Regions from separate parts of the Nonomuraea sp. NPDC048826 genome, predicted to be linked through region 3. Evidence: riboswitches for the same ligand, from Rfam matches in the RefSeq annotation. Region 3 holds a riboswitch; each other region holds the start of a gene.
What was found. Region 3 has a riboswitch for cyclic di-AMP ahead of ACGFI7_RS17205 (C40 family peptidase). Riboswitches for the same ligand answer to the same signal wherever they lie in the genome.
Positions count from the first base shown of each region.

Region 1 (4,522 bases), on a different contig from region 3:
CGCCGCGGATCGTGTAGGGGCCCATCGGGTCGGAGCCGGCGCTCTCGGCGACGTGCGTGCGGCGGGGCAGGCTGCCCTGCTCCACGGAGTAGTACAGGTACCACCGGTTGCCGACCATCTCCAGGTGCGGCGCCCACATGGTGGTGCCGCCGGTCCGTACCACGACCTGCTCGGGCGCGCTGCGCAGCCCGGCGATGGTCGCCGAGCGGCGCATGACGACGTCGGAGTTCCACGTCGTGGCGACGTAGTAGTAGAACCCGTTGTACTGCACCAGCGTCGGGTCGGCGCTGTTGGGCGCCGGGACGACGGGGTTGGTGAAGGACGGGCCGGGCGCCGCCGCGGCGGGGCCGGTGGTGACGACGGCCGACACGGCGATCGCGACGACGACGGCGACGGCGACGGCGAGCAGGAGGATCCGCCGCGCGGCGCGCGGCAGGGAAGCTGTTGACACGAGCACTCCTCGGGGGATGAGTCAGGAGCCGACGCGGAAGGTGGCGTCCTGGCGGAACCCGGCCGAGCCGTCGTCCGGGTCGATGCGCAGCAGGTAGCCGCTGTGCCGCAGGTAGCGGTCGGGGAAGTTGGCGGACCGGAACGACGCCCAGGAGCCGTCGGCCAGTCCCGGCACCCGGTGGAACGTCGCGTCGGCCCTGAACTGCGCCGTCCCGTCGTCCGGGTCGAGGCGCACGGCGTAGCCGCTGTGGCGCAGGTAGCGGCCGGGGTCGCTCACCGAGCGGAAGGACACCCCCGCCGCGTCGGCCAGCCCGGGGACGATCCGCCACTGCTGGTCGGGGTACGGGTCGAATGGGTACGGGTCGATCCGGGCCACGTAGTTCTGGTGGCGCACGTACCGGTCGGGGAAGTTGTACGACTTGAGCCGGTTCCAGGCCGGCGCTCCCCAGCGGCCGAGCAGCGCGGCCTGCTCCGCGGCGGTGATGGGCGCGATGGTGGCGTGTTTGGAGTTCAGCGGCTGGGTGTAGGCGCGCTGGTTCAGCACGCTCCACGATCCCGACCCGAGACTCGCCGTCGACCAGGCGTAGAACTCGCCGTTGACCGGGGAGTAGGAGTCGCCCCACAGGTAGGCGGTGCCGCTCGTGTTGGACTTGACCAGGATCGGCGCCTCGATGCCGCCCCCCTGGCGCAGCGGGCCGGTGTAGGTGGTGAAGCTGCGCGGGGTCAGCGTGGCGGAGCGTGCCCCGTACAGGTTCCCGTCGTCCATGTTCTTGTAGTAGAGGTACGCGGTCCCGCCGTCGACGAGGACGGTGGCGTCGAGCACGTTCGGCCCGGGGTCGAAGAACACCTGGGGCGCGCTGACGGTCCGGAAGTCGCCGGTGTAGTTGACCATGAACACGTCGCGGCCGCCGTCGCGGGCCGAGTAGACGATGCCGTACTGGCCGCGGGCCTGGTCCCAGAACGCCTCCGGCGCCCAGGTGTGGGTGGCCATGGTGTGCATCCTGAGCCGGCGGTAGTCGGTGAACGAGGTCAGGTCACGCGAGTCCCACACGTGGATGTACTGGTTGTTCTGGGAGAAGTCGGTGCCCTTGAGGTCGGTGGCCAGCACCACGAAGGTGCCGTCCTGCTTGCGCAGGATGTACGGGTCGCGCAGGCCGCCGGTGCCGGCCGTGGGGGTGACCACGGGGTTGTTCTGGTTGAGCGGGGTCCAGTTCAGGCCGTCAGGGCTGACCGCCAGGTGCAGGCCGTAGTCGGCGCCCTGCTGGGTGGGCGACTCGGTGAAGTAGCCCATGACGTACGCGTCGTAGGCGGCGGCCGACGCGGCGGGCGGGATCGCGACCAGCCAGCCCAGGGCGAGCAGGACGGCGACGGCCGGCGCCGCGGCCCTGCGGAGACGGCGGCGCGGAGAGGGGGGAGTGTTCATCGAAGGCGTGGGCCTCTCATGCGAGATGCAGTGTTAGCGCTAACATTTTGCTGCGGTTTCGCTCCTTCCGTGACCTTGTGGAGGGATGTGTGCCAAGTGTTAACGCCAACACAACACCCGTCAAGAGGACTTGTGAAGGAGCCCGACCTTCAGGGCATCTGAAGCTTGCGCTAGGCTTCAGTCACCCTGAAGGTTGGAGGATGAATGTGAGGGATCACGTCCTGCTGTCCGTGCACGTCCTGGCGGCCATCGTGTTCGTCGGGGGCTCGGCCGTGGCGGCGAGCCTGTTTCCCCGGTACGCCCCGGTGACCGGACCGTCCGGCGGGGACGAGCGCAACCCGGCCGTGGCCGCCGCCCTGCACCGCGTCACCCGCGGCTACAGCCTTCTCGGGCTGCTGGTGCCCGCCGCCGGGATCGTCATGGCCCTGCTGCAGGGCCGGATGGGGGAGCTCTGGATCACGCTCTCGATGGTGCTCACCGGCGTCGCGGCCGTCCTGCTCGCCACCCAGATCCACCCGCGCCAGCGTGACGCGCTGCGTGACCCGGACGACGGGAGCCGCCTGCGCGCGCTGTCCATGCTGGCCGGGCTCTACAACGTGGTCTGGGCGGTCGTGGTGGTCCTGATGGTCGTCCGGCCGGGAGCGTGACGCCGGTGACCCTCCTGCGGATCGGGGCCGTCGCCGAGGCTCTCACCCTGGCGGTCCTGCTCGTCAACCTCGTCACCGTGCACGCCGAGACGATCACCTCGCTCGTCGGTCCGCTGCACGGCGCGGCCTATGTCCTGGTCATCTGCGCGGCGGCGCCGGGCGCCCGGATGCTGGCGTGCATCCCGGTGGTCGGCGGGCTGCTCGCCCTGCACAAGGCGGTTTGAGGCTCGAAATCCCATTTGTAGCTTTTGTCGGATTGCATTACCTTGAGGCATCATTTGCCCAGACCGTGCGTTGCCCTCCCCCGGGGAGCGCACGGCCGCCGAGTCCGTTCGCGGAGCCGGGGACCCATCCCTTGGGGTGAATCGGCGCAGCACGCGCCGTAGGGCACTTCCACGCCCGAACCCGTCAGCTAACCCGGTAGGCGGCATGGAAGCGAGGAGCAATCCCCTCATGCACGTCACCCACCGGCTGAGCGGCCCGCTGCTCGGCCTCGCCGTCGCCGCCGGGGTCGCCACCGCCGGCACCACCGCAGGCACCACCGCCGCCCAGGCCGCCCCGGCCGTGAGCGCGGCCGCCGTCGGCACCCGCGCGGCCGACACCCCTGCGGTCCTGGCCCAGGCCGCCTACCTCGTCGACGCCGGCACCGGCGAGGTCCGCTTCAGCAAGGAGGCCGACCAGCGCAGGCCGGTGGCCAGCCTCACCAAGATGATGACCGCGTACGTCGTGCTCCAGCGGGCCGCGCCCACCGACAAGGTGGAGGTCAGCGCCGCCGACGTCCGCTACGCCGCCGGCGGCGGCGCGGCCGTCGCCTACCTGCGCGCCGGCGACACGCTCACCGTCGAGGACCTGCTGTACGGGCTCATGCTGCCCTCCGGCGCCGACGCCGCGCACGCGCTCGCCCGCGCGTACGGGCCGGGCGTCGACGCGTTCGTGACCGAGATGAACGCCACCGCCCGCCGGCTCGGCATGAACGACACGGCGTACGTCAACGCCGACGGCATGCCCTACGGCGGCGGCGGTCACTCCACCGCCCGTGACCAGGCCCGCCTCGCCCAGGCGCTGCTGGAGAACCCCACGCTGGCCAAGGTCACCTCGACCCGCTACCACACCCTCCCGGCCACCTCCGAGCACGGCGCGTACTCCTGGAGCAACACCAACCGCCTGCTCGGCAGCCCCGGCGCGCTCGGCGTCAAGACCGGCTTCACCCGCGCCGCCGGCTACACGCTCGCCTTCGCCGCCGAGCGGGGCGGCAGCCGCCTGGTCGGCGTCCTGCTCGGCGAGACCAGCTCCAGCCGCCGCTTCCAGACCGCCGAGGCCCTGCTCGACTGGGCCGGCAGCACCGCGGCCCAGCGGTAGCCGGACAGGGTGGCGGACCGGCCAGGCCCGGCACCCTCTACAGTCCTGTCTGACCTTCGTCTCACGCTGGAACAGGACCCCTCATGGACTTGGCATTGTGGATCGTCGCGGGCCTGCTGGCCGCCGCCTTCGGCGTGGCCGGCCTGATGAAGCTGATCCAGCCCAAGGAGGCGCTCGCGGCCGTCGGCCTGGCCTGGACGGAGGACTTCCCGGCGGGCGCGGTCAAGGGCATCGGCGCCCTGGAGGTGCTGGCGGCGCTCGGGCTGATCCTCCCGGCCACGTTCGGCGTCGCCCCGGTCCTGACGCCGCTGGCGGCCGCGGGCCTGGTCGCCGTCATGGTCGGCGCCGCGGTCACGCACGGCCGGCGCAAGGAGTATCCGGCGATCGCCGTCAACGTGGTGCTGCTCCTGCTGGCCGCCTTCGTGGCCTGGGGACGGTTCGGGCCGTACGCCTTCTGACGAGAGCCCCGGTCGGATCCGTTGAGGAACCGCATGTTCCTCAACGGGTCCTAAGGTGGTGATCAGACGAAAGGAGCGGCACATGCTGCGAGGACCCGCCACCATCAACATCTGGGCCGACGACCTGGAGGCGGCGAAGAACTGGTACGCCGAACTGCTGGGCGTCGAGCCGTACTTCGAGCGTC
Region 1 is NZ_JBICUQ010000008.1:443,710-448,231, forward strand. It holds gene ACGFI7_RS29730 (family 43 glycosylhydrolase) at 1-451, opposite strand, end outside; gene ACGFI7_RS29735 (glycoside hydrolase family 43 protein) at 473-1,873, opposite strand; gene ACGFI7_RS29740 (hypothetical protein) at 2,074-2,520, shown strand; gene ACGFI7_RS29745 (DUF3817 domain-containing protein) at 2,526-2,744, shown strand; cyclic di-AMP (ydaO/yuaA leader) riboswitch at 2,831-2,962, shown strand; gene ACGFI7_RS29750 (D-alanyl-D-alanine carboxypeptidase family protein) at 2,974-3,879, shown strand; gene ACGFI7_RS29755 (DoxX family protein) at 3,963-4,337, shown strand; gene ACGFI7_RS29760 (VOC family protein) at 4,420-4,522, shown strand, end outside.
Region 1: linked by a shared signal. The riboswitch ahead of ACGFI7_RS29750 (D-alanyl-D-alanine carboxypeptidase family protein) and the one ahead of ACGFI7_RS17205 (C40 family peptidase) in region 3 are both predicted to bind cyclic di-AMP.

Region 2 (4,522 bases), on a different contig from region 3:
ACCACCAGCCAGAACAGCAGACCGGCGAGGAACGACGTGAGGAAGCCCGACGAGACGCCCGTCGCGGAGTTGTACGAGACGAACAGCAGGCTGTAGAGGATGAAGTTCGCCACCCAGTAGACGATGCCGAACAGCACGAAGTCGATGAGCCGGGCCACCAGCCGCTGCCACCACTCCGCCAGCGGCGCCGGGGCGCCCGGCGGCTGCACGCCGACCGGCTGACCGTACTGCTGCCCGTAGCCCGGCTGGCCGTAGCCCGGCTGGCCGTACTGCGACTGCTGGCCGTAGCCCTGCTGTCCGTATTGGGGCTGCTGACCATAACCCTGCTGCCCGTACTGCTGCTGGCCGTAGCCCTGCTGGCCCGACGTGGGCTGCTGGCCGTACTGCTGCCCGTAGCCCGGCTGGGACTCGGGCTGCTGGCCGTAGCCCTGCTGGCCCGACGTGGGCTGCTGACCGTAACCCTGCTGCCCATAGCCCTGCTGCCCGTAGCCCTGCTGACCCGAGGCGGGCTGCTGGCCGTACTGCGGCTGCTGGCCGTAGCCCGGCTGGGACTGCGGCTGCTGACCGTACTGCTGACCGTAGTCAGGCTGGGACGGGCCCTGCTGGCCGTACTGCGGCTGCTGACCGTAGCCCGGCTGGGACTGCGGCTGCTGACCGTACTGCTGGCCGTAGTCAGGCTGGGAGGAGCCCTGCTGGCCGTAGCCCTGCTGACCGTAGTCAGGCTGCTGGCCGTAGCCCGGCTGGGACGCGCCCTGCTGGCCGTAGCCCTGCTGACCCGGCTGCCCGTACTGCTGCTGGCCGTACTGCTGCTGCTGGCCGTACTGGCCCTGGCCGTAAGGGTCGTCGGCCCGATAGCCCACGACCGTCGCGTCGGGATCCTCGCCTTGGGGGCGTCCCGGGTTATGCCCGTATCCAGGATGATTCTCGCCGGATTCATCCTGCGGATACGGCGGCTGTCCGGTGCTCACCGTGTCACCTCGCTTCGCGTGCGCATGTGGCACGTGTCAGGGCACATGCCTGTCCTGGACAACGTATCGACATGGGTATCAACAATCACCTTTTCTGTCAGTCAAGATCCGTATCACCCGAGGTCAGGTGAAGCAACATCCTGGTGTTGCCCAGGGTGTTCGGCTTGACGTGTTCCAGGTCCAGGAACTCGGCCACGCCCTCGTCGTACGAGGCCAGGAGTTCCGCGTAGACCTCGGGCGAGACAGGGGTGCCCTGGATCTCACGGAATCCGTGCCTCGCGAAGAAGTCGACCTCGAACGTGAGGCAGAATACGCGCCTTAGCCCGAGTTCTTTCGCCGTGGCGATGAGAGCGGTGACGATGCGGTGTCCGATCGCCAGCCCGCGCGCCTCCGGGTGCACCGCGACGGTGCGGATCTCCGCCAGGTCCTCCCAGAGCACGTGCAGCGCGCCGCAGCCCACGACCCTGCCGTCGCGCTCGGCGACCCAGAACTCCTGCACGTCTTCGTACAGGGTGACGGCGGCCTTCTCCAGCAGTCGCGGACCGGCTCCCGCATAGGTGTCGACCAGCAGTTTGATGGCCTTGACATCGGGAGTCCGGGCACGCCGGACCAGGACCTCCGTCTCGGGTAGGGGACGTTCCGCGACCTGCTCCATGGCTATCCAGCGTACCGATTGCGATTACGGCTCACCCCTAACCCCGGACTTCCGTCCAACTTGTAACGTCTCGTGACCGATGGGACGACGCAGGCCGTTATAGGTTTCCTCCAGGTTCACGCCCGGATCGAGCTAGGGCAAAGACGACATAAAGTCTTTGCTGGACGCGGGTCCGCGAGATCACCTTGTGACCTGTCGGTTGTGAAACCTCTACAGACTCGGCAGTTCCGGTTGAGCAGGAACCCGGGGTGCATTAGTGTCCAGCGTCGATGTCCCCGTGCATGTCGCACGGAGACGCGCCCAATCCCCGCAAGGGGAGCCGGGGACCCGTCGGCGGCGTTCCAGCAGCGCCACCAGGGGTGAATCCGAGCAGCTCGCTCGGTAGGGCTGCTCCGGCCCGAACCCGTCAGCTAACTCGGTCGGCGCCAACGGAAGGAGCTTTGATTGGTGAAGCGCACGCGCGATCGCAGGATGGCCATCGCGGGCGCCGCCCTCGCCGCCCTGGTGCTCGCCGTCTCCGCCGGTCCCGCCGCCGCCGACCCCGAACCCTCGCTCAAGGAGCTCTCCGAGAAGGTGGAGAAGATGCACCTGGAGATCGAGACGCTCACCGAGCAGTACAACGGCCAGCGCGAGAAGCTCAAGACCGCCCAGAAGGCCGTCGAGAACGCCAAGAAGAGACTCGCCGACAGCGAGGCCGACCTGTCCGCCAAGAAGACCAAGGCGACCCTGCTCGTCGAGGCCGAGTACATGTCCGGCGGCCTCAACCGCACGCTCAATTTCGCCGGCAGCGGCGACCCCGACACCTACCTCGACCGCGCGGCCACCACCTACGCCCTGCGCCAGCAGCAGGCCGAGGAAGTGCTCAAGCTCACCAAGGCCATGAACGCCGCCGAGCGCGCCAGGGCCGGCGCCGAGAAGCGCATCGCCGAGGTCAACGAGATCGTCGAGGACCTCGGCGCCAAGCGCGAGCGGATCTCCGGACTCGTCACCAAGGTCGAGAGCCGGCTGTTCCAGCGCGCGCTCGGCGAGGCCGGACGGCCCGGCACCCGGGCCGTCAAGGTCAACCTCCCCATCGCCGGCGACGGCAAGGCCGCCCAGGCCGCCCGCTGGGCGCTCACCCAGCAGCTCAAGCCGTACGTCTGGGGCGCGGAAGGCCCCAACGGCTACGACTGCTCCGGCCTGGTCATGGCCGCCTACCAGCGCGTCGGCATCTCGCTGCCGCACTACACCGGCGACCAGTGGACCGCGGGCAGGCACATCTCACGTGAGGAGCTGCGCCCCGGCGACCTGGTCTTCTTCTACAGCGACCTGCACCACGTGGGCATCTACCTCGGCGGCGGCATGATGGTGCACGCTCCGCAGACCGGTGACGTCGTCCGCATCGCCTCGATCGCCCGGCGCCCCTACGCCGGCGCGGTGCGCATCGCCGACTGACCGCCCGGCGGCGGGTCAGATCAGCTGGCGGCGCGCCGCCCAGGCCACGGCCTCGATGGCCGTGGCCACGCCGATCCGGTCGCAGATCCCCCTCAGTCTTCGGCGCACCGTACGGCCGCTGCAATCAAGGCGCCGCCCCACGCGGTCGACCGTGACGCCTCTGGCGAGCTCCGCCAGCAACGCCAAATCTGCATGGCTCAGTTCGACGTTTTCACTGAGCACATCCATCTGGAGCCCTCCCCCACCAACAGCACTACTCGGTGACGTCCCGGCCCGAGCAAATGGCTGCTCGTCCCGGACTACGTAAACGCATCCAGGAAAGACCGTCAAGCACGAGATCTGCCGCACTTGACGACAGCCATTGACATGATCCGATGTACATGAAGTACTCGCCATATGTCGGCACATTTCGCGGCACAATGATCGATCACAACGCCTCTGACAGCGCGCCGACGCCCGCCTCGTCAGCCGGCGACCTGCTGGGTTTCGATCCGCACGACGACGGGTTCCTGCGTGACCCGTATTCCACCTACGGGAAACTTCCACGGCCGTGCTACCGGACGCGCGGCGGGCTGCTCGTCGCCACCTCCCACGAGCTGTGCTCGGCCATCCTGCGCGACCCCCGGTTCGGCCACGGCCCCACTCCGGCGGGCGGACCGGACGAGCCGGTCCGGTCGTTCCTCATGATGGACCCGCCCGACCACACCCGCATGCGCGGGCTCGTCAGCAGAGCGTTCACGCCCGGCATGGTGCGGCGGCTGCGCCCGCGCATCGAGGCGATCACCGCGGACCTGATCGCCGCGCTGCCCGACGAGGCCGACCTGGTCCGCGACTTCGCCTACCCGCTGCCGGTCATGGTGATCAGCGAGATGCTGGGGGTGCCGCCCGAGGACCATGAACGGTTCCGCGGCTGGAGCCAGACCCTGGCCCGCAGCCTCGACCCGATCGTCAGCGACGAGCTGGCCGAACGCACCCAGCGCGACCGGCGCGAGTTCCACGACTACTTCCAGGGCCTCATCGCGCTGCGGCGCGCGCGGCCCGCCGACGACCTGCTCAGCGCGCTCGTCCAGGTCTCGGAGCTGACCGAGCGCGAGCTGCTGGCCACGTGCGTGCTGCTGCTCGTGGCCGGGCACGAGACGACCGTCAACCTCATCGCCAACGGCGTGCTCAACCTGGTCAGGCACGGAGTGCTGCGGGAGGCGGCCGAGCGGCCCAGGGAGGTCGTCGAGGAGGTGCTCAGGTATGACCCGCCGGTCCAGCTCACGGCGCGCACCGCGCTGGCGGACGCCGAGCTGGACGGTGTCATGGTGCCCGCGGGCACCATGACGATGGCGCTGGTGGGCGCGGCCAACCGCGACCCGGCCGTCTTCCCCGACCCGGACCGGTTCGACGTGGGGCGGGCGCCGGGCCGGCATCTGGCGTTCGGCCTCGGCATCCACTTCTGCCTGGGCGCGCCGCTGGCCAG
Region 2 is NZ_JBICUQ010000006.1:543,614-548,135, forward strand. It holds gene ACGFI7_RS24295 (RDD family protein) at 1-860, opposite strand, end outside; gene ACGFI7_RS24300 (amino-acid N-acetyltransferase) at 1,066-1,623, opposite strand; cyclic di-AMP (ydaO/yuaA leader) riboswitch at 1,911-2,063, shown strand; gene ACGFI7_RS24305 (C40 family peptidase) at 2,071-3,057, shown strand; gene ACGFI7_RS24310 (LuxR family transcriptional regulator) at 3,073-3,285, opposite strand; gene ACGFI7_RS24315 (cytochrome P450) at 3,477-4,522, shown strand, end outside.
Region 2: linked by a shared signal. The riboswitch ahead of ACGFI7_RS24305 (C40 family peptidase) and the one ahead of ACGFI7_RS17205 (C40 family peptidase) in region 3 are both predicted to bind cyclic di-AMP.

Region 3 (4,522 bases):
GTCTCCCGGGCCCGCCTGCGGGCCGGTCCTGTGGTGGCTTCTCGGCGGGCGGGGTCCCCGGCCGGCGGGTCGCCGGGCCGGGTCGCGGCCTCGTCGCCCGCGGTGCCGTTCCTGTCCTGGCCGTCGTCCACTTCGCGTCCCCTCACCCCAGCTCGTCCCGCACGTACGCGCGCCACTCCCGGGTCAGCTCGCCGATCGTGAGCCCGTACGCGGCGAGCGCCCGGCCGGCGCCGGCACTCCGCGCTTCACGGTAGAGCCTCACCAGGGTCCCCTCGCCCATCCTCGCGGCCAGGTACCGACACGCCAGCCACGCCCCCTGGTACGCCCGCGCCTGCGCGTCCCCCCGCGCGCCGAAGTCCGCCGGCCCGGGCAGGTCGCCGGGAAGCCGCCCGGCCCGCACCTCGGCCGCCAGCTCGGCCGCGGCCACGGTGACCGGCAGCCCGGAATCCCGATAGGCCACGTAGTCGGCGAATCCCTCGTACAACCAGACAGGAAGCCCACCGGTGCCCGCGGCGACGTGGGTGAGCTCGTGGGCGAGCACCACGTCCCGCCCCACCGGGTTGAGCCGGGCGAACCCCTCCGGCACCACGATCACCCGCCGCCCGTCGGCCACGGCCGCCAGCCCGTCCACTCCCCCGGTGCCCGCCAGCCGCGCGGCCTCCGCGCCGGACGCGGGCACCAGCACCAGCGGCCGCACGGTCCCGCCCAGCACCGCCGACACGCGCAGCCCGGCCGCGTCGGCCCGCCGCGCCAGATCGGCCAGCAGCCCAGGTCTGGCCCGACGCCCCGCGACCAGGGCCCGCTCGCCGCGGGCGATCTCCAGCTCACCCCGCCACAGCTCTCGGACGTCGGCCAGCTCGTCAGCCGGGAGTCGTGCCCCGTCGGCCGCGGCGACGGCGAGAACCAGCCCCGTCAGCACCGCTCGACGGCTCACGTACCCGGACACGCTGCCCGATGCTAGCCGTTCGGCACGCCGCGGCTCCCGCGGGACGTGGGCCGGGCAGCACGAAGGCCCCGCCCCCACAGGGGACGGGGCCTTCGTGGACGGTCACAGACCGGGGCGCACCGCTCCGGCGAACGACGACTTCCGCCATCCGCCGAGCTTCTCGATACGCACGGTCTTGCCCGTGCTCGGCGAGTGGATCATCTTGCCCTTGCCGACGTACATGCCCACGTGGCCGAGCCCGCGGAAGAACATCAGGTCACCCGGTCGCAAGTTCTTGTAGGAGACCTTCGTCCTGATGCGCGCGAACTGGCTGTTCGTCACGCGCGGGATCTTCACTCCGGCCTTGCGCCAGGCGAACTGGACGAGACCTGAGCAGTCGAACGCGTTCGGCCCGGTGGCTCCGTACCGGTACGGGTCACCGATCTGCTTCTTGGCCACCGCGACGGCCTTGTGGGCTCTCACCTTCTGCCGAGCGGCCTTCGCCTGCTTACGGGACTTGGCGGTCTTGACTGCCTTGACGACCTTGACCGTCTTGGCAGATTCCACCGCCTTCGTCACGGAAGCTCCGGCTGGGGCGCTCACCGTCTCCGCCTGCGCCGCCGGGACGTGGAGGCCTGCGCCTCCGGCCGTCACGGTCATCGTGAGCGCTATGCCACTGAGGGCAAGACGGGACAGACGGGGGTTATGCGGGGAGGTAGACAGGATTGCTCCTTGACTCTTCCACGAACGCCTACCGGGTTAGCTGACGGATTCGGGCCTGGAAGTCGCCCTACGGCGCGCGTCACGCGCCGATTCACCCCTGATCCCGCCCTGAAATGACGGGTTCGATGGTTCCCCGGCTCCGTACTCCTGGCTGTACGGATTCGGCAGGCCACCGCCCCGGATCAGTTGTCTACGGGGATACGGCGGTGACCGGCGGATGTGTATACGTCCACATCGCGACGCCTGCGGCACCGGCGATGATGGTCGGCGGCGGGCATGGCATGTCCGCCGCGACGCCAGAACCTACGCCGGAAAGTCACGATCTGGCAAAACCGCGGTCAACGAGTAAAGATCTGACAGGACCCTTGTAAGAACCGGCGACCCCAGGTGCACAGGCGGCCTCGTTACTCGAATGTGACCATACTCACACTTACCGCTCTGACGTCATGTCAAGACCCTTGTGTCACACGAGTCACACGAGTTTCAGGAGCTCACGGGCGTACCGCCCCGACGAGACGTCGTCCGTACGACGAAAGTGGGACGACTTTCACGACGTCTCCGGTCTGCGGCGCGTGCACGATCTTGCCGTCACCGGCATAGATGCTCACGTGGCCGAGCCCCTCGCTGAAGATGAGGTCCCCGGGCTGGAGTGCGTCCAGCGAGACCCGCCGGCTGGCCCCCCACGCCCACTGCTGCCAGGTCGTACGCGGCAGGGACACGCCAGCGGCGCGCCAGGACGCCTGGGTCAGGCCGGAGCAGTCCCAGCCGCCGGGGCCGGTGCCGCCGAACTGGTAGGGCTTGCCGATCTGCGCGTAGGCGAAGTTGAGCACGGCGACGGCGCTTCCCGAGGCGGGCCCGGTGTACTTGACGCCGGTGCTGTTCGGGTCGCCGACGCGGTAGGCGCCGAGGCGGTTGAGCAGCTTCTTCTGCTGGGCGATCAGCTTCTCGACCTCGGCGCGCTCCTGCTTGATCTTGTCGCGCTCCTCGTCGGCCTCGCCCAGGGCATCCTGCGCCTTGTCACGCTCGGCCTTGAGCCCGCGGTTCTCCCGGTCGAAGGCGGCCAGCATGCCGGCCCGCTCCTGGCTCAGCTGACCGGTCAGCGCCATCTGGTAGAGCATGTCGTCGGGCCGGTCACTGGTGAGCACGGACGGCATCGCGGTGAGGTCGCGGCCCATCTTGTAGCCGTCGACGGCCATCTGGATGACCTGCTCGCGCAGTTCGGAGACGGTGGCCAGCTTGCGCTTGTAGCTGCCGTTCAGCTTGTCGTAGCGCTTCTTGGCGTCCTTGTAGCTCTCGGTGGCCGTGTTGTAGCGATCGACGACCTTGTCGGCCTTGTCGTTGAGCTTCTCGAGCTTCTTCTTGGCCTGGCTGATCGTCGGTCGGGGATCAGCGGAGACTCCTCCCGCCGGGACGATGATCAGCCCGATCGCTAGACCCGCGGCCAGCGGCGCCCGGCCCAACCTCACAGCTCGCCTCCCAGGGGGAATATATCTGGGGCGAAATAGTACAGAAGTGTTAGGTGGGGTCTCACCTAAACACTGATTTGTAATCTAGGCGCGGCCGAGCCTGCGGAGCAGCAAAGCAGACGGAACGGGTCTGGCTCCCATCCGGCGCACCGACTCGGCGACCTCGCGGTCGGAGGAGACCACGGCCATGGCCCGGCCCGGCGGCTCGGCGCGGACCAGCTGGCGGATCAGGTCGTCGGCGATCTCCCCGGGCGCGCTGAACAGCACCCGTACCCCGCGCGGCGCCACCACCTGCACCGGAGCGTTCAGCTCGGCGCCGTCGAAGACCACGGTCACCTCGACCCTGGTCTGCGCCACCAGCCCGCCCAGCCCCGTCATCAACCGGTTGCGCTGGTCGGCCAGGGTGAGGGTGCCGTAACCGGTCTTCGTCACGTTGTAGCCGTCGATGATCAGATGGACCTGGGGCAGCGCGAGAAGCTGGTCGAGCAGCTGCGGGTCGTCGTCGGCCAGTGCGCGGGCCGGCACCCCGCGCACTCCCGGCACCTCCCCGGCGACGGCGGCCACCGAGTCGGCCGGCCGGGAGATCGTGGTGGGCAGCGCCAGCTCCCTGCGCAGCCCGGCGGAGGCGTCCTGCAGGGCGTCGAGCAGCACTCTGATGCGGGCGTCCTCGATGCTGCGGCCCTCCCTGGCGGCTCTGCGGGAGGCTTCGAGCTGCTTCTCCACGTCCGCCAGCCGCTCGCGCAGCCGGCGCAGCTCGGTCTCACCTGCGCTGCCGGCCGCCGTGGCCGCGACCCGGGCCTCCTCGGCGGCCTGCTCCATCGCCTCGGCCCGCTGCACCGCGGCCTTGGCCCGCTCACGCGCGTCATGCAGCTTGCGGCGCAGGTCGGAGTTCTCGCTCCGGGCGGTCTTGAGCTGCTCGCGCAGCCGGTCGATCTCCTCCTTGGCCGCCGACTTCTGCGCGGCGAGCTGCTCGCGCAGCCGGGAGACGACCTCCTCGCGCTCCGAGCCCTCGGCCGCGGCGGCGCTCTTCTCCAGATCGGCCCGGGCAGCCTCGACCATCTCCTCCCAGCTCGGCGGGCGGATCAGATAGGCGGCAGCGGCGACGAGCACGGGATCGGCGGCGGGCGGCACGTGGCCCTCGGCCAGGGACGAGACGAGCTCCGGCCATCCGGCGCTCACGTGCTCGGCGACGGCCTCGCGGAAGTCCTTGTCGTTCTCCAGCTGGGCGGCGATCGGCGCACTGCCGAGGCGGGCGCGCTTGCGCGGGTCGAACTTGGCGATGCCGCGCAGCGGGGGCGGGATGACGGCAGCGGGCATCGAGCCGAGGACCTGGGCCGCCAGGTCGACGACGTTGAGCCGCACCTGCTCGGGAAGCGGGCGAGACAGGCCTTCACCCGCTGCGCTCATC
Region 3 is NZ_JBICUQ010000004.1:581,621-586,142, forward strand. It holds gene ACGFI7_RS17195 (M48 family metalloprotease) at 1-146, opposite strand, end outside; gene ACGFI7_RS17200 (hypothetical protein) at 143-946, opposite strand; gene ACGFI7_RS17205 (C40 family peptidase) at 1,049-1,504, opposite strand; cyclic di-AMP (ydaO/yuaA leader) riboswitch at 1,659-1,825, opposite strand; gene ACGFI7_RS17210 (NlpC/P60 family protein) at 2,140-3,114, opposite strand; gene ACGFI7_RS17215 (NYN domain-containing protein) at 3,199-4,521, opposite strand.